DNA from 3 places in the Streptomyces sp. NPDC059743 genome. Region 1 is predicted to be linked to each of the others. Evidence: riboswitches for the same ligand, from Rfam matches in the RefSeq annotation. Region 1 holds a riboswitch; each other region holds the start of a gene.
What was found. A riboswitch is a leader RNA that binds a small molecule or an ion and turns the genes downstream of it on or off. The one in region 1 is predicted to bind thiamine pyrophosphate.
Positions count from the first base shown of each region.

Region 2: it holds a riboswitch for thiamine pyrophosphate, as region 1 does, so the genes downstream of both, thiO (glycine oxidase ThiO) here and thiC (phosphomethylpyrimidine synthase ThiC) in region 1, are expected to answer to the same signal.
Region 3: it holds a riboswitch for thiamine pyrophosphate, as region 1 does, so the genes downstream of both, ACFV6H_RS02945 (thiamine ABC transporter substrate binding subunit) here and thiC (phosphomethylpyrimidine synthase ThiC) in region 1, are expected to answer to the same signal.

Region 1 is NZ_JBHWGS010000011.1:21,222-27,086, reverse strand. Features, by position in the region: gene ACFV6H_RS20240 (metallophosphoesterase) at 1-228, shown strand, start outside; gene ACFV6H_RS20235 (hypothetical protein) at 376-1,203, shown strand; gene thiC (phosphomethylpyrimidine synthase ThiC) at 1,330-3,177, opposite strand; TPP riboswitch at 3,170-3,315, opposite strand; gene ACFV6H_RS20225 (YibE/F family protein) at 3,387-4,901, shown strand; gene ACFV6H_RS20220 (SsgA family sporulation/cell division regulator) at 5,002-5,436, opposite strand.
Region 2 is NZ_JBHWGS010000006.1:95,548-101,412, reverse strand. Features, by position in the region: gene ACFV6H_RS13045 (Rv2175c family DNA-binding protein) at 1-199, opposite strand, end outside; gene ACFV6H_RS13040 (NAD(P)/FAD-dependent oxidoreductase) at 342-1,505, opposite strand; TPP riboswitch at 1,688-1,801, shown strand; gene thiO (glycine oxidase ThiO) at 1,799-2,992, shown strand; gene thiS (sulfur carrier protein ThiS) at 2,989-3,207, shown strand; gene ACFV6H_RS13025 (thiazole synthase) at 3,214-4,011, shown strand; gene pknB (Stk1 family PASTA domain-containing Ser/Thr kinase) at 4,452-5,865, shown strand, end outside.
Region 3 is NZ_JBHWGS010000001.1:639,023-644,887, forward strand. Features, by position in the region: gene frr (ribosome recycling factor) at 1-130, shown strand, start outside; gene ACFV6H_RS02935 (phosphatidate cytidylyltransferase) at 130-1,215, shown strand; gene rlmN (23S rRNA (adenine(2503)-C(2))-methyltransferase RlmN) at 1,321-2,427, shown strand; TPP riboswitch at 2,550-2,675, shown strand; gene ACFV6H_RS02945 (thiamine ABC transporter substrate binding subunit) at 2,798-3,895, shown strand; gene ACFV6H_RS02950 (ABC transporter permease) at 3,985-5,598, shown strand; gene ACFV6H_RS02955 (ABC transporter ATP-binding protein) at 5,598-5,865, shown strand, end outside.

The DNA of each region.
Region 1 (5,865 bases):
CAGGAACTGCTCTCCAAGTACGGCGGACAGCGCATCGTCCATGGCCACAGCCCCATTCCCTATCTGCTGGGCGAAGTCGGCACCGAAGATGTCTCGGACGGCGAGGCGGACACCGGCCCGGTGGTGGAAGGGCCACATGTATATGCCGACGGACTTGCCATCGCGATGGACGGCGGAGTGACCATGGCGGGAAAGCTGCTGGTCGTCCGGCTTCCTCTGGAGAACTGAAACACCGTCACGCGAGTGATTTCCGCAAACCCCCTGTCACCACGCGCCGGAAGAGCTCTACCATCGGTTTATCCGTAGCAGGCTCTCCTCCGTTTTCGCCAACTGCCCGCCCTATGCGGGCAAACCGGCCCTACGGAGCATCGGGGGATGCACATGAACAGCGCTCCACACCTGCTGAGCGAGGATCGCGCGGATTTCGAGCGGATCCTCGATGACGTGCTGCGCAACGCGCACGACCGGCCGGATCTCGACACGGTCGGGGAGCGGCTCAACAATGAGCAGCTCCGCACGATGACGCTGAACGCCACGGCGCTGATAACGACGGCCGCAGCCGCCGAGTACGAGCACTACAGAAAGATCCGCGAGGAGTCACGCTCGCCGGGGCCCTCGGTCTCGGTCCGCGATTCCGTGCTGGAGCCGGAGGGAAGCGAGCCGACGGGATCCGGTGCGGGGCTGACGGCTGTTGTCACCGTGCTGCTCCCGGTGCTCGGAGGCACGGCCGCGGTGATCTTCCTGCTCGTCGGTTATCTCCTCAAGGCGCTCAGCCGGCCGCCCGCGTTCGCCGACAGCCTGGTCGCCGTGGGCTGGTTCTTCGGTGCCATCACCGCGATAGGCATCCTGGCCGCCGCGACAGGCCTGCTGATCACGGCCCTGCGCAACAGCTCGACCCAGCTTCCGGCCGAGGAGCCGACGAGCGGTGAGCTGCCGGACGAAGTGGCCCGTGCGCGGGAGGCCTGGCGCCATGCCCTGCTGGAGCGCGGCATTCTGCCCTTCCTACGCGCCGCTCTGGCCGACCCGAGCGCGGATCCGGCCGCGCCGCCGCCCAGGTCGATCAAGCATCTGCCCAAGATCGGCTACAGCCGGCCCGACTTCACCAGCCCGGACGAAGGAGCCACCACCGGCCAGCGCCCGAGCTTCACCAGCCCGGACTTCACCAGCCCCGACTTCGGCGGCCCGGACCACCACCCGGAGTGACGTACGGCGCTGACGGCACCGGGGACCGCCGACGGCCCCGGAGACGTCGTCAGACAGCCGGTGTGAGCGGTGGGGCCCGGACCTCGGACCGAGGCCGCCACCGCTCACCTACCGCGAGTCTCCAGATCAGTCAGCCAGCGGCAGATATACGCGATTGCCGCTCGCCGCGAACTCCTTGGACTTCTGGGCCATGCCCGCCTCGATCTCGGCGGTTCCGAACACGGTGTCCTCCGTACCGGTGCCCTCCGTACCGGCGCCTGCCGTCCCGCCACTCGCCATGTCGCCGCCGTGCCGCTGCCGGATGTCCTGCGAGATCTTCATCGAGCAGAACTTGGGGCCGCACATCGAGCAGAAGTGGGCCGTCTTCGCCGGTTCGGCCGGGAGGGTCTCGTCGTGGAACTCCCGGGCCGTGTCCGGGTCGAGGGCCAGATTGAACTGGTCCTCCCAGCGGAACTCGAACCGGGCGTCGGAAAGGGCGTCGTCCCAGTCCTGCGCTCCCGGATGGCCCTTGGCGAGATCCGCCGCATGGGCTGCGATCTTGTAGGTGATGACACCGGTCTTGACGTCGTCCCGGTTCGGCAGACCGAGGTGCTCCTTGGGCGTGACATAGCAGAGCATCGCCGTCCCCCACCAGGCGATCATCGCCGCACCGATCCCGGAGGTGATGTGGTCGTACGCCGGAGCCACATCGGTCGTCAGCGGGCCGAGCGTGTAGAACGGCGCCTCCTCGCAGATCTCCTGCTGAAGGTCGATGTTCTCCTTGATCTTGTGCATCGGGACATGGCCCGGCCCTTCGATCATCGTCTGTACGCCCAGCCGCTTCGCGGTGGAGTTCAGCTCCCCGAGCGTCCGCAGCTCGGCGAACTGGGCCTCGTCGTTGGCATCCGCGATGGAGCCCGGCCGCAGACCGTCGCCCAGGGAGTACGTCACGTCGTACGCCGCGAGGATCTCGCACAGCTCCTCGAAGTTCTCGTACAGGAACGACTCCTTGTGGTGCGCCAGACACCAGGCCGCCATGATCGAGCCGCCCCGCGAGACGATGCCCGTCTTACGGCGCGCCGTCAGCGGCACATAGCGCAGCAGTACACCGGCATGGACCGTCATGTAGTCGACGCCCTGCTCGGCCTGCTCGACGACCGTGTCCTTGTAGATCTCCCAGGTCAGCTCCTCGGCCCTGCCGTCGACCTTCTCCAGCGCCTGGTAGAGCGGCACGGTGCCGATCGGCACGGGGGAGTTGCGCAGCACCCACTCACGCGTGGTGTGGATATTGCGGCCGGTGGAGAGGTCCATGACCGTGTCGGCGCCCCAGCGCGTCGCCCAGGTCATCTTCTCCACCTCCTCCTCGATGGAGGAAGTGACCGCGGAATTGCCGATGTTGGCGTTGACCTTGACCAGGAACCGCTTGCCGATGATCATCGGCTCGATCTCCGGGTGATTGACATTCGCCGGCAGTACGGCGCGGCCCGCGGCGATCTCCTCGCGGACGACCTCCGGAGACACGTTCTCGCGGATCGCGACATACTCCATCTCCGGTGTGATGTCTCCGCGACGGGCGTACGCGAGCTGTGTCACCACCTGCCCGCTCCGGCCCCGGCGCGGCTGACGCGGCCGGCCCGGGAAGACCGCGTCGAGGTTACGCAGTCCTCCGCGCGGCGCCGTGTGCTTGAGCCCGTCGTCCTCGGGACGGACCGGCCGGCCCGCGTACTCCTCGGTGTCACCTCGCCCGATGATCCAGTTCTCCCGCAGCGGCGCGAGACCGCGGCGTACATCGGTCTCGACGGTGGGATCGGTGTACGGCCCCGAGGTGTCGTACAGCGTCACATCCTGGCCGTTGGTGAGGTGCACCCGGCGGACCGGCACCTGAAGGTCGGGGCGTGAGCCCTGGACATATCCCTTGTGCCAGCCGATGGACCTCTGGGCCTCGATCGGATCTCCCGAATCGGAGGCAGGCGTGTGTGCGTCCTGAACGGTCATGAGACCTACTCCCTACGCCGGCATTACCCGGTAACAGGTTCAGCGGTCGGCGCAGCTCAGGAGTCCTGGGGATACTCCCCGGGACTACACAGTCAGCGCCCTCTCAGCCCGGTGCTCCGAGCTCCCGCGTGTGCAAAAGGTGCCCCCACGCTAGCGTCATATCCGGCGTGCTGAACAGAGGGCCTCTGGCTTCTTGCGATGATCGGAGGGTGACCTCACCCCAGCAGACCCACGAATCACACGGACACTCGCACAGCCATGGCCCCGCCGCGCCGGTCTCCCAGCACCTTCGCAAGGTCATCGCCGCGGTCCTGATTCCGTTCGCGACTGCGGTGGTCGTCGGGCTGGCCGTGCTCTGGCCGGGTGGCGCACCGGCGCATGAGCGCACCGGTGTGGGCTTCGACCGGCAGACCGAGCAGGGCCGGGTGGTACAGATCCAGTCGGTCGACTGCAAGGACGTGAACGCCGCCCAGATCCCGTCCACCGGCGATACCTCAAAACCTCAGGGACGTGAGGCGGAGCGGGCGGAGAACGGTGACTGCACCAAGGCGACGATCGAGGTCACCAGCGGCAAGGAGAAAGGGCGGACCTTTATCGAGGTCGTCCAGCCGGACGCACCGCGACAGTTTCACGTGAAACAGGGCGTAGTGGTGGCATACGCACCCGACGCGCCTCGCGATCTCCAGTACTCCGTGACGGATGTGAACCGCAGATTCCCCATGGCCCTGCTGGCGGGGATCTTCGCCCTGGCGGTGGTCGTGGTGGGGCGGCTGCGCGGTCTCATGGCCCTGGTCGCACTCGCCGTCTCCTTCGCCGTGCTGACACTGTTCATCCTGCCCGCGATTCTTCAGGGCTCGAATCCGCTGGTCGTGGCGGTGGTCGGGGCCAGCGCGATCATGCTGCTCGCGCTCTATATGTGTCACGGTCTGACAGCCCGTACCTCGGTCGCGGTCCTCGGCACACTGATCTCACTGCTGCTGATCGGGCTGCTGGGCTCGCTCTTCATCGGCTGGGCGAGCCTGACCGGCAATACCGACGACAACACCGGGCTGATCCATGGCCTCTATCCCGAAATCGATATGAGCGGTCTGCTGCTGGCGGGCGTCATCATCGGTTCACTCGGTGTGCTCGACGATGTGACCGTCACACAGACCTCGGCGGTCTGGGAGCTGCATCAGGCGGATCCGTCGATGGGACCGCGTGCCCTCTACCGGGCCGGTATCCGGATCGGCCGGGACCATATCGCCTCGGTGGTCAATACGCTCGTCCTCGCCTACGCGGGCGCCGCGCTGCCGCTGCTGCTGCTCTTCTCGATCGCGCAGTCGGGCGTGGGTACGGTCGCGAACAGTGAGCTGGTGGCGGAGGAGATCGTCAGAACGCTGGTGGGCTCGATCGGTCTGGTCGCATCGGTGCCGGTGACCACGGCGCTGGCGGCGCTGGTGGTCTCCGCCGATCGCTCGGGGCAGAAGGACTCGCCAGTGGCCCCGACGACGGCCCCGACGGAGGCTCTGCCTCCCACACCGCCGTATCCGGCTCCTGGTGGGACAGCGGGCCCCTGGTCGGCGGGTCCGGCAGGCCCGGCAGGTCCAGCAGGCCCGACGAGTACGACAGGCCCGGCGGGCCTCTCGGATCCCGAGGGCCCGGAAGCGGCGCCGTCACTGCCGGTACAGAGCGCACCGGCGCGCAAACTGGGCGGCGGCAAGGGCCGACGCCGCAAGAAGTAGTCCCTCTGGTCCCTCTGCCGTCCCGGCCCGGAAATCGCCGTCCCGTCCGGAAATCCGTTCGGCCGTAAAGGATCACCCGGACGGCCCCGTTCGGACCGGCTCAGCCGGCATTCTCCTCGGCCAGGATGCGGCCGAGCGCCTCCTCAAGATTGCCCTCGAAGTCACCGAGCGTGCGCTCCTGACCGAGCGGAACCAGTCGGTCCGTGCGGTCGAGGAAGGCCACCAGAGGCGCGGCACTGACGCGGAAGAGCGCGTGATCGTCGCCGACCTGGAGCCGGATATGGACATCGGAGAGGTCCTCGGGCTCGGTGGGCGCGATATGCACATCGCCGTCACCGCTCGGCGTGTTGATCCCGTCGAGCAGCAGCTCACGGCCGAAGGTCCAGGTGACAGGCGCATCGCCGGGCAGATGGAATGTCATGCGCACGGCGTAGGGATCTCTCATCTCGTAATGGAGTTCCACCGGGATCCGGAACGCCAGCTCCTCCGAGACAAGGAAGCTCATCAGGACCTCGGCCTGCACCGACTCGCGCATCGTGTACTCCGGAGTAGATGAAACAGTGGCTGGGAATGATCCCCGTTGACCCTCTTGACGCAATCGTCCTGTAAGCGCTAGCAGATCACAAGGAGTAATTTTTCAGATACAGATAGAGAAGGCGAGCGCGCTGAGCAGCGATCCGGTCTCTCTGTGTAATCGCTCGACTGCCGGGAGCCGTTGCCCTCGCTCGTGGAGTGGCACAGAAACAGCCACGGTCGCCGCCACGGATCCAAAACGGACGGGCGCGTCGAGCGTGTCGTCGTGCCGGCGCGTGTCGTGCCGGCGGCCGATCGAGTCGGTAATCCTGCCGCGACGATTCTGCACAGCCTCACCGAGGGCGAAAACACTCGGAGCTGCGCTTTCTGTAACCGTGGCCAAAGTCGCCCCCAGGCATGCCGACGGGCGAGAGCCCGCCCGCGGGGGCCG
Region 2 (5,865 bases), on a different contig from region 1:
CCTTGACGACCTTGCCGCCGTCGAGGAAGGCGGCGGGCACCTGGAGTGTCCTGTTCTCACCGCGGCGCACGGCGATGAGCTGCCCTTCCTTCACCAGCTGCCGCACGCGCGTCACCTCGACATCGAGGGCTTCCGCGATGTCGGGCAGGTGAAGCCAGGCGGGGACGAGAGCATCGATCTTTGCGTCAATCTCGGTCACACGACAAGCGTGCCATCCCGGACTGACAGACGCCACGAACCAAGTCCGCCCGGAGCAGCCCCGAGCAGCCACCACGCACGGCACGGAGCGCGTCACGGAGCACGGCACGGAGCGCGTCGCGATACCTCAGAGACACGAAACCTCAGAGAACGGCCTTGCGCAGCGGTACCGCGGGATCGGCGGCCCGCGCCCGGTCCAGCCGCGCGCCCGCCTCCATCAGCTTGCGGCCCTGCGCCAGATCGCGCGGCCTGCCGACGGCGAGCAGGGCCCTCAGCGCGCCGTCCCGCAGCCACACCACCGACCAGGCGGCGTCCGCCGGATCGCCGCGCCACACCAGGGTGTCCTCCGCCGTGTGATGGCCCGCGTACTGGACGAACCGGCCGAACTGCTCCGACCAGAAGTACGGCACGGGATCGTAGAGCTGCTCGCTCTCGCCGACGGCCTGGGCGGCGACCGTACGAGGGCCCTGGAGCGCGTTGTCCCAGTGGTGCACGAGCAGCCGCTCGCCGTAACGGGCGGACGGGAAGGACGCGCAGTCGCCGACCGCGTAGACATCGGGCAGGGACGTCGCCAGCCGCTCGTCCGCGACGATCGCGCCGTCCGGGCCCAGCGCGATACCGGAGCCGGTCAGCCAGTCCGTCGAGGGTCGCGCGCCTATGCCCACGACCACCGCGTCGGCGGACAGCCGCCGGCCGTCCGCGAGGAGCACCGCGCCCGGCTCGACACCGGCCACCCGTACACCGGTCAGCAGCGCGGCGCCGCTCTCCGCGTACCACCGCGCCATCGGTGCGGCGACCTCGGCCGGCAGGGCGCCCGGCAGCGGCCGGTCCGCCGCCTCCACGACCGTCACGGCACACCCGGCCTCGCGCGCGGCGGTGGTGAACTCCGCGCCGATCCATCCGGCGCCGACGACCACGATCCGGTCCCGCCGGCCGAGCACGGGCCGCAGCGCCTCGGCGTCGTCCAGGGTGCGCAGCAGATGGACGCCCGGCACGGCCACGGCGCCGGGCAGTCCGACCGGCTCCGCGCCGGTCGCGAGGACCAGTACGCCGTACGGGACGGGCCCGGCCGCGGTGTCGACCTCCCGCGCGTCCGGGCGCAGTCCGGTGACCTCGACGCCGAGTCTCAGCCGGACGGAGAGTGCCTCGAAGTCGATGTCGAAGGCCGAGCCGTCCGCCGTGCCCAGCAGGACCGCCTTGGAGAGCGGAGGCCGGTCGTACGGCGGATGAGGTTCCGCGCCGATCAGGGTGACCGGGCCCTCGTAGCCCTTCTCCCGCAGGGCCACGGCGGTCTGCACGCCCGCCATGCCCGCACCGACGATGACGACGCCCGGCCGTTCCCGCTGTCTCTGCGACTGCTCGTGTCTGCGCTGCTCGCTCACCCGATCACCTTAAGCAGCGGACGGACCGCAGGCGGAGGACCGTTCCGGCTCCCGCCCCGCCAGGACGGCCTTACCGCACGGCGGGCCGCGCGTTACGCTGGCCGTCGACACTACCTCGCGGGAGTCCGGACGCACCGGGCTGAGAGGGAGGCTGAAGCGGCCTCCGACCGTACGAACCTGATCCGGGTCATGCCGGCGAAGGGAGGGGCTGGACGCCCATGCAGTCGTCCCAGGAGAAGACCGCTTCCGATGTCCTGGTCATCGGCGGCGGAATCATCGGACTGGTCACGGCCTGGCGGGCCGCGCAGCACGGGCTGCGTACCGCCGTCGTCGATCCCGGTCCCGGCGGAGGCGCCGCGCGGGTCGCGGCGGGCATGCTCGCCGCCGTCACCGAACTCCACCACGGCGAACAGCTTCTGCTCGGGCTCAATCTCGCCTCGGCGGAGCGCTATCCGGAGTTCGTGGCCGAGCTGGAGGAGGCGAGCGGCCAGGAGACCGGCTACCGCGCCTGCGGCACGCTCGCCGTCGCCCTCGACACCGACGACCGCGCCGAGCTGCGCGAACTGCACGCCCTTCAGCAGCGCTCGGGCCTGACGTCCGAGTGGCTCACAGGACGCGAGTGCCGGCGTCTCGAACCGATGCTCGCGCCGGGCGTACGCGGCGGTCTGCGCGTGGACGGCGACCACCAGATCGATCCACGCCGGCTCGCCTCCGCCCTGCTCACCGCCTGTGAACGGGCCGGAGTGGTCTTCCACCGCGCCTGGGCCGAGCGGCTCTCCGTCGTACGGGACCGGGCCGCCGGTGCCGTACTGGACGACGGGCGCGCGCTCACCGCGGACCAGGTGGTACTGGCGGCCGGCAGTCTGAGCGGACGGCTGGCGGGCGTCCCTGACGAAGTCCTGCCGCCGGTACGGCCCGTCAAGGGCCAGGTCCTGCGGCTGACGGTGCCTCGTCCGTACGCGCCGTTCCTGTCCAGGACGGTACGGGCCGTGGTGCGCGGCAGCCAGGTGTATCTGGTGCCGCGCGAGAACGGCGAGCTGGTCGTCGGCGCCACCAGCGAGGAGCTGGGCTGGGACACCACGGTCACGGCGGGCGGAGTGTACGAGCTGCTGCGGGACGCGCACGAACTGGTTCCCGGCATCACCGAACTGCCGCTCACCGAGACCCGCGCGGGACTGCGTCCGGGCTCGCCTGACAACGCGCCGCTGCTGGGACCGACCGCGCTGCCGGGGCTGAGTCTCGCGACCGGGCACTACCGCAACGGCGTGCTGCTCACACCGGTCACCGGCGACGCGCTGGCCGCGGTGCTGACCACCGGCGAACTCCCGGACGTGGCGCGCCCGTTCACTCCGCGCCGCTTCACCTCCGTACCGCAGGACCTCACCTCCGTACCGCGGGAGCTGACCGTATGAGCACCTCTGTCCGTGTGACCGTCTCCGTGAACGGCGAGGCCCGCGATCTCGCCTCCGGCACCACCCTCGACATCCTGGTCGCCTCCCTCACTCCCGCGCCCTCGGGTGTCGCCGCCGCCGTCAACGAGACGGTGGTGCCGCGCGGCCACTGGTCCGGCACGGTGCTCGGCGACGGCGACCGGGTGGAAGTCCTCACCGCGGTCCAGGGAGGCTGAGCCGCCATGGCCGACGACCGGCTCACCATCGGCTCCACCGTCCTCAACTCACGGCTGATCATGGGCACGGGCGGAGCGCCCAGCCTGGACGTACTGGAACGCTGTCTGCGCGCCTCGGGCACGGAACTCACCACCGTCGCGATGCGTCGCCTCGATCCCACGGTCCAGGGCTCGGTCCTCTCCGTACTCGACTCCCTGGGCATCCGCGCCCTGCCCAACACGGCGGGCTGCTTCACGGCGGGCGAGGCGGTCCTGACCGCCAGGCTGGCGCGCGAGGCGCTCGGTACGGAGTGGATCAAGCTGGAGGTGGTCGCGGACGAGCGGACGCTGCTGCCCGACCCGATCGAACTGCTGGACGCGGCCGAGATCTTGGTCGACGACGGCTTCACGGTGCTGCCGTACACCAACGACGATCCCGTGCTCGCCAGAAAGCTGGAGGACGTGGGCTGCGCCGCGATCATGCCGCTGGGCTCGCCGATCGGCTCCGGCCTCGGGATCCGCAACCCGCACAACTTCGAGCTCATCGTGGAGCGGGCGGGCGTACCGGTGATCCTGGACGCGGGCGCGGGCACCGCGTCGGACGCGGCGCTGGCGATGGAGCTGGGGTGCGCGGCGGTGATGCTGGCGTCGGCGGTGACGCGGGCGCGGGAGCCGGTGCTGATGGCGGAGGCGATGCGGCACGCGGTGGAGGCGGGCCGGCTGGCGCGCCGGGCGGGCCGAATCCCTCGCCGCCACTTCGCGACGGCGTCGTCGCCAACGGACGGGTTGCCGTCCCTGGACCCGGAACGCCCGGCGTTCACGTAGCGGGCGCGCGCCGGGTCCGTCCGGCCGGCCGTTTCGTCCTCAATCGCCGGACGGGCTTGATTTTCCGGCCTGCGGCCGGGGCGCGATGGGGCGGGCCCCTACCGTCTGGGAACCCGGCACGGGGGTCGCCGGTTCCGTCCTCAAACGCCGGACGGGCTGGATATGCGGGCCCGGACAGAGTGGAAACCCGGCGTGCGGCGGGAGGGGGTCGGGGTCGCAGGAGGTGCGTGTCCGGACACTAAAGCGTGATTTGTGCCGCACACCGGCCCGCACGCGGCGTACGGGGGTCCGGGGGTGTCCCCCGGGAAAACACAGCATGCCGTCCGGACATGTACCTCCGGAGGCCCCGACACCCGCACCCACCACCCACCGCACCCCGCGCCGCAGGCGCGCAAGGCGCACACCGCGCCCGCCAGAACCCGCACCGTAGACTCAGGTTCGTGGATACGACCCTTCACGATCCCATCGTCGGGCAGGTGCTCGACGGGCGTTATCGCGTTGACGCGCGGATCGCCGTCGGTGGCATGGCCACGGTGTACCGGGCCGTCGACACCCGGCTGGACCGGGTTCTGGCGCTCAAGGTGATGCATCCGGCGCTCGCCGCCGACGTCGCCTTCGTGGAGCGGTTCATCCGTGAGGCCAAGTCGGTGGCCCGGCTGGCGCATCCCAATGTGGTCGCGGTCTTCGACCAGGGCGCGCAGGGCGCGTATGTCTATCTGGCGATGGAGTACGTCGCGGGCTGCACACTGCGCGATGTGCTGCGTGAGCGCGGCGCGCTTCAGCCGCGGGCCGCGCTGGACATCCTGGAGCCCGTGCTCGCCGCGCTCGGCGCGGCCCACCGGGCCGGGTTCGTCCACCGGGACATGAAGCCGGAGAACGTGCTGATCGGGGAGGACGGCCGGGTCAAGGTCGCGGACTTCGGGCTCGTACGGGCCGTAGGAGATGTCACCAATACGACCGGGACCGTGCTCGGCACCGTGTCGTATCTCGCGCCCGAACAGATCGAGTACGGCACGTCCGACACCCGGGTCGATGTGTACGCCTGCGGCGTCGTCCTCCACGAGATGCTGACCGGTGCCAAGCCGCACGGCGGGGTCACTCCCGCGCAGGTGCTCTACCGGCATCTGAACGAGGACGTGCCCGCGCCGTCGGCCGCCGTTCCCGGGCTCGCCGCCGAGCTGGACGAGCTGGTCGCGGCGGCCACCGCCCGGGATCCGGAGCGGCGGCCCGACGACGCGGTGGCGCTGCTCGCCAGGGCCCGTGTGGCGCGCGCCGCGCTCAGTGACGCGCAGCTCGACGCCGTACCACCCAGGGCCAGGGCCACCGCGGTGACGGGCGCCGAGAACCGTACGGCGGTGATTCCGCGCCGTGTCCTTCCCGCCGAGGAGCAGATCCATCACACCAGCCGGCTGGAGATGCCTCCCCCCGGCCCGCCGCCGACCGGCCCGCGCCGGCGCGTGGCCGTGCCGCGCAGAGGCATCGTGGCGGCGGTCGTCGCCGTACTGCTGGTGCTCGGTGTCGGCGCGGGTGTCTGGTACATCAATTCCGGTCAGTTCACCCGCGTTCCCTCGCTGCTCGGCCAGAGCGAGCAGGAGGCCAGGAAGCGGCTCGCCGACGCGGGACTCGACGCGAAGGTCACCAAGGACTTCAGCGAGACCGTCGAGCGCGGCACGGTCATCAGCAGCGATCCCGGGCCTCGTACGCGTATCCGCGGTGACGGCCCGGTGACGCTCGTCATCTCGCGCGGCCCGGAGATCGTGCAGGTTCCCGATGTGACGGGCGTGCCGTTGGCCGAGGCGAGGCGCGCGCTGAAGCAGGCCGGTCTGGCCGCCGGGATCGTCACCCGGGAGTTCG
Region 3 (5,865 bases), on a different contig from region 1:
CAAGGACGGCGAGGTCGGCGAGGACGAGGGACGCCGCGCGGAGAAGGAGCTCGACGACACCACCGCGAAGTATGTCGCGCAGGTGGACGAGCTGCTCAAGCACAAGGAAGCCGAGCTGCTCGAGGTCTGATGAACGACTCTTCCCGGGGAGCCCCGCCGACGGCCGGTTACTCCGGTTACACCGACTACTGGGGACCGACCGACCACGGGGCCGCCCCGGCGGGTCCCGCATACGACGCGCTGGACACACAGCAGACTCGGCCCATGCCCATCGTGCCCGACGGACCCGCGAACGGCGGGGACCAGGATGACGACCGGGAGGGTGCTCGGCCGGGCGGCCCTCTGTTCCGTGACGAGACGCCACAGGAGCCCATGGGAGCACAGTCACCACCGCCACCGAGGAAGCGGGCGGGCCGTGATCTGCGCGCGGCCATAGGAGTGGGCCTCGGCCTCGGTGTGGTCGTCGTGGCGTCGCTCTTCATCGTCAAGGCCGTGTTCGTGGGTGTCGTCGCGGTCGCGGTGGTCGTCGGGCTGTGGGAGCTGACCTCGCGGCTGGACGAGAAGAAGGGCATCAAGGCCCCGCTGGTACCGCTGGCGATCGGCGGCGCCGCGATGGTCGTCGCCGGCTATCTGCGCGGTGCCGAGGGCGCCTGGGTCGCGATGGCCCTGACGGCGCTCGCGGTGCTGGTCTGGCGGATGACGGAACCGCCCGAGGGCTATCTGAAGGACGTCACGGCCGGGATCTTCGCCGCGTTCTACGTACCGTTCCTGGCCACCTTCGTGACGATGATGCTCACGGCGGACGACGGTCCGTGGCGGGTCCTGATGTTCATGGTGCTCACGGTCGTCAGCGACACGGGCGCGTACGCGGTCGGCTGGCGCTTCGGTACGCACAAGCTCGCGCCGCGCATCAGCCCTGGCAAGACCAGGGAAGGGCTGGCCGGAGCCATCGTCTTCGCCATGGTGGCGGGCGCGCTCTGTATGCAGTTCCTGATCAACGACGGGATCTGGTGGCAGGGCCTGCTGCTGGGACTGGCGGTCGCGGCCACCGCCACACTCGGCGATCTCGGCGAGTCCATGATCAAGCGCGATCTCGGCATCAAGGACATGGGCACCCTGCTGCCGGGACACGGCGGCATCATGGACCGGCTCGACTCGCTGCTGCCCACGGCGCCGGTGTTCTGGCTGCTGCTGGTGATCTTCGTCGGATCCTGACCGGGCGCCTTCGGTCACGCTTGTGACCAGGCCCGATACCGTACGGAGGCCCGTTGTCCACAGGACAGCGGGCCTCCTTCGTATGTCTGCGACACTGGATCCACCATGCCTGTACCTGGAGAACTCACCTTTGTCGCGCCCCGCGGAGCCAAGAAGCCCCCGCGGCATCTCGCCGACCTCACTCCCGCCGAGCGCCGCGAGGCCGTCGCCGCGATGGGCGAGAAGGCGTTCCGTGCCAAGCAGCTTTCGCAGCACTACTTCGCGCGGTTCGCACACGATCCCGAGCAGTGGACCGACATCCCGGCCGCCGCGCGTCAGAAGCTCGCGGCGGAGCTGCTGCCCGAGCTGATGTCGGTGGTGCGGCATATCTCCTGCGACGACGACACCACCCGTAAGACGCTCTGGCGGCTGCACGACGGCACTCTGGTCGAGTCCGTGCTGATGCGCTATCCGGACAGGGTCACGATGTGTATCTCGTCGCAGGCGGGCTGCGGGATGAACTGCCCGTTCTGCGCCACAGGACAGGCCGGTCTCGACCGCAATCTGTCCACCGCCGAGATCGTGCACCAGATCGTGGACGGGATGCGTGCCCTGCGCGACGGCGATGTGCCGGGCGGGCCCTCCCGGCTGTCGAACATCGTCTTCATGGGCATGGGCGAACCGCTCGCCAACTACAGGCGGGTGGTCGGCGCGATCCGCCGGCTGACCGATCCCGAGCCCGACGGTCTGGGACTGTCGCAGCGCGGGATCACCGTCTCGACGGTCGGTCTGGTGCCCGCGATGCTGCGCTTCGCCGACGAGGGCTTCAAGTGCCGGCTCGCGGTCTCCCTGCACGCGCCCGACGACGAGCTGCGCGACACCCTCGTCCCGGTCAATACGCGCTGGAAGGTACGGGAAGTGCTGGACGCGGCGTGGGAGTACGCGGAGAAGTCGGGCCGCCGGGTCTCCATCGAGTACGCGCTGATCCGTGACATCAACGACCAGGCGTGGCGCGGCGACCGGCTGGGCCGGCTGCTCAAGGGCAAGCGGGTGCACGTCAATCTGATCCCGCTCAACCCGACACCGGGATCGAAGTGGACGGCCTCGCGGCCCGAGGACGAAAAGGCCTTTGTCGAGGCGATCGCGGCCCATGGAGTGCCCGTGACCGTACGGGACACCCGCGGCCAGGAGATCGACGGAGCGTGTGGGCAGTTGGCCGCGTCGGAGCGGTAGGGCGTCGTGGCTCCTGGCGGGCGGGCCGCGCGGCCGACGGACCTGCCCGTGAGCAGGCTGTCTCGGAGGTGAACCGGGCCTGGATATGCGGTGCATGTAACCTTGGCGCGAACGCATTGCATATTTTCCGACAGGGGAGCGCCACAGCGCTGAGAGTGTGGCATATGTCCGTGAGAGCGGGCAGCGGCCACAGACCCTCTGAACCTCGCCCAGGTCATTCTGGGTAGGAAGTTCGGTCACCACTCAAGCTGTTGCGCCCTGCCCGGAGTCCGGTCCGTCCGGACTCCGGGCAGGGCCGCGTCTTCTCCTGGACATCCCAGGAGGAAAATCAGTGAGCACCACATCAGTGAGCACCATCAGCGTCAGAAGAATGGCGGTCGCCGCGGTCGCCGCCGCGCTCGGTGTCTCCTCGCTCGCCGCCTGCGGCGGCTCCGACGGCTCCGCGTCGTCCGGCGACAGCGCCGGTACGGGCGGTGGCGGGACGGCGTCGAAGACCGTCACTCTGGTCAGCCACGACTCGTTCAACGCCACTCCCGCCGTGCTCAAGGAGTTCACCGCGCGGACCGGCTACACGGTCAAGGTGCTCAAGAGCGGAGACGCGGGCGAGGCCCTCAACAAGGAGATCCTGACCAAAGGTTCGCCTCAGGGCGATGTCTTCTTCGGCGTCGACAACACCCTGCTCTCCCGCGCCCTCGACAACGGTCTCTTCACGCCGTACGAGGCGAAGGGCCTCGACCAGGTCGACGCGGTCACCCGGCTCGACGGGAGCAAGAACCGCGTCACACCGATCGACACCGGCGATATCTGTGTCAACTACGACAAGAAGTATTTCGCGGACAAGAAGCTCGCACCTCCGCAGTCTTTTGACGATCTGATCAAGCCGCAGTACAAGAATCTGCTGGTCACCGAGAACGCCGCGACCTCCTCGCCCGGTCTCGGCTTCCTCCTCGGCACGGCCGCGCGGTACGGCGACAACGGCTGGCAGGAGTACTGGAAGAAGCTGAAGGCCAACGGCGTCCAGGTCGTGGACAGCTGGGAGCAGGCCTACAACGAGAGCTTCTCGGGCTCGGCCGGAGGCAAGAAGGCCAAGGCCGACCGTCCGCTCGTCGTCTCGTACGCCTCCAGCCCGCCCGTCGAGGTGCTGTACGCCGAACCGCAGCCGAAGGAGGCCCCGACCGGAGTCTCCACCGGCACCTGCTTCCGGCAGATCGAGTTCGCCGGGCTGCTCACGGGCGCGAGGAACGAGGCGGGCGGCAAGGCCCTGCTGGACTTTCTGATCAGCGAGACCTTCCAGGCGGACATGCCGCTCAATATGTTCGTCAACCCGGTCGTCAAGAGTGTGGAGCTGCCCGAGCTGTTCACGAAGTTCGGCGCGACGGTCAGCGAGCCCGAGACCGTGGCACCCGACAAGATCGCCGCCAACCGTGAGCAGTGGATCCAGTCGTGGACCTCACTCGTGGTGAAGTAGCCGGCAAAGCGGCGAGCCGGGACCGGCAGACCCGTCGTACTCCGGAGAGAAGGCGGGCCGGGCGCGCGAACGCCGTCCGGCTCGCCCTCATGGCCGTGCCCGTCGCGTTCTTCGCAGTCTTCTTCGCCTATCCCGTGGCCGCGATCGTCGGCCGTGGGCTCAAGGCCGACGGTGCCTGGCGGTTCGGCCGCGTCGGTGACGTACTGAGCCGTCCCGACATCCTCGACGTCCTGTGGTTCACCACCTGGCAGGCGCTCGCCTCCACCGCGCTCACTCTGCTGATCGCACTGCCCGGCGCGTACGTTTTCGCACGCTTCGACTTCCCCGGCAGACAACTCCTGCGCGCGGTGGTCACCGTCCCGTTCGTCCTGCCCACGGTCGTCGTCGGTACGGCTTTCCTCGCGCTGCTCGGGCGCGGCGGACTGCTGGACGAGCTGTGGGGCGTACGGCTCGACACCACCGTCTGGGCGATCCTCCTCGCCCATGTCTTCTTCAACTACGCCGTGGTCATCAGGACCGTGGGCGGTCTGTGGGCGCAGCTCGATCCGCGCCAGGAGGAGGCCGCGCGAGTGCTGGGCGCGGGCCGGCTCATGGCCTGGTGGCGAGTGACGCTGCCGGCCCTCGCGCCCGCCGTGGCCGCCGCCGCGCTGATGGTCTTCCTCTTCACCTTCACCTCCTTCGGCGTCGTACAGATCCTGGGCGGCCCCGCCTACTCCACCCTGGAGGTGGAGATCTACCGGCAGACCGCGCAACTGCTCGACCTGCCCACCGCGGCCGTGCTCACACTCGTACAGTTCGCGGCGGTCGGCGGTGTGCTGGCCGTGCACGCGTGGACCGTACGCAGACGCGAGGGCGCGCTGAAACTGGTCGATCCCGCGCTGACCGCGCGCAGACCGCGCGGCGCCGGGCAGTGGGCGCTGCTCGGCGGAGTGCTCGGCACCGTGCTGCTGCTGGTCCTGCTGCCGCTGGGCGTACTGGTCGAGCGCTCCCTCGACGGGCCCGGCGGGTACGGTTTCGGCTTCTACCGGGCGCTCGGCTCGGTGGACGCGAGCGGCGGGACCTTTCTCGTACCTCCGCTGGAAGCCGTCTGGAACTCCCTCCGTTACGCGCTGGTCGCGACGGCCGTGGCGCTGGTGGTGGGCGGACTCGCCGCCGCCGCGCTGACCCGGCGCGCGGGCCGGCTCGTACGCGGCTTCGACGCGCTGCTGATGCTGCCGCTCGGAGTCTCCGCGGTGACCGTCGGCTTCGGCTTTCTGATCACACTCGACAAGCCGCCGCTCGATCTGCGGGCCTCCTGGATTCTGGTGCCGCTCGCACAGGCCCTGGTGGGCGTCCCGTTCGTCGTACGGACCATGCTGCCGGTGCTGCGGGCGGTGGACGGACGGCTGCGCGAGGCGGCGGCCGTCCTCGGAGCGTCGCCGCTGCGTGTCTGGCGGGATGTCGATCTGCCGCTGGTACGGCGGGCGTTGCTGGTCGCGGCCGGTTTCGCGTTCGCGGTCTCGCTCGGTGAGTTCGGTGCGACGGTGTTCATCGCGCGCCCGGACCGGCCGACGCTGCCGGTGGCCGTGGCACGGCTGCTCGGGCGGCCCGGCGAACTCAACTACGGGCAGGCCATGGCCCTGTCCACCGTACTGATGGTGGTGTGCGCGGTGTCGCTGCTGGCGCTGGAACGTATCCGTACCGACCGCTCCGGAGAGTTCTGATGGCCCTGCTGACCTTGTCGGACGTGACCGTACGGTTCGGCGACCGTACCGCGCTCGACGCGGTGGATCTGGAGATCGCCGAGCACGAGACCGTATGCGTGCTGGGGCCGAGCGGAAGCGGCAAGTCGACACTGCTGCGCGTGGTGGCCGGACTGACGCCGCCGGACGGCGGGCGGGTACGGCTGGACGGCGCCGACCAGTCGGGCGTGCCCGTGCACCGGCGCGGAGTCGGGCTGATGTTCCAGGACCATCAGCTCTTTCCGCAGC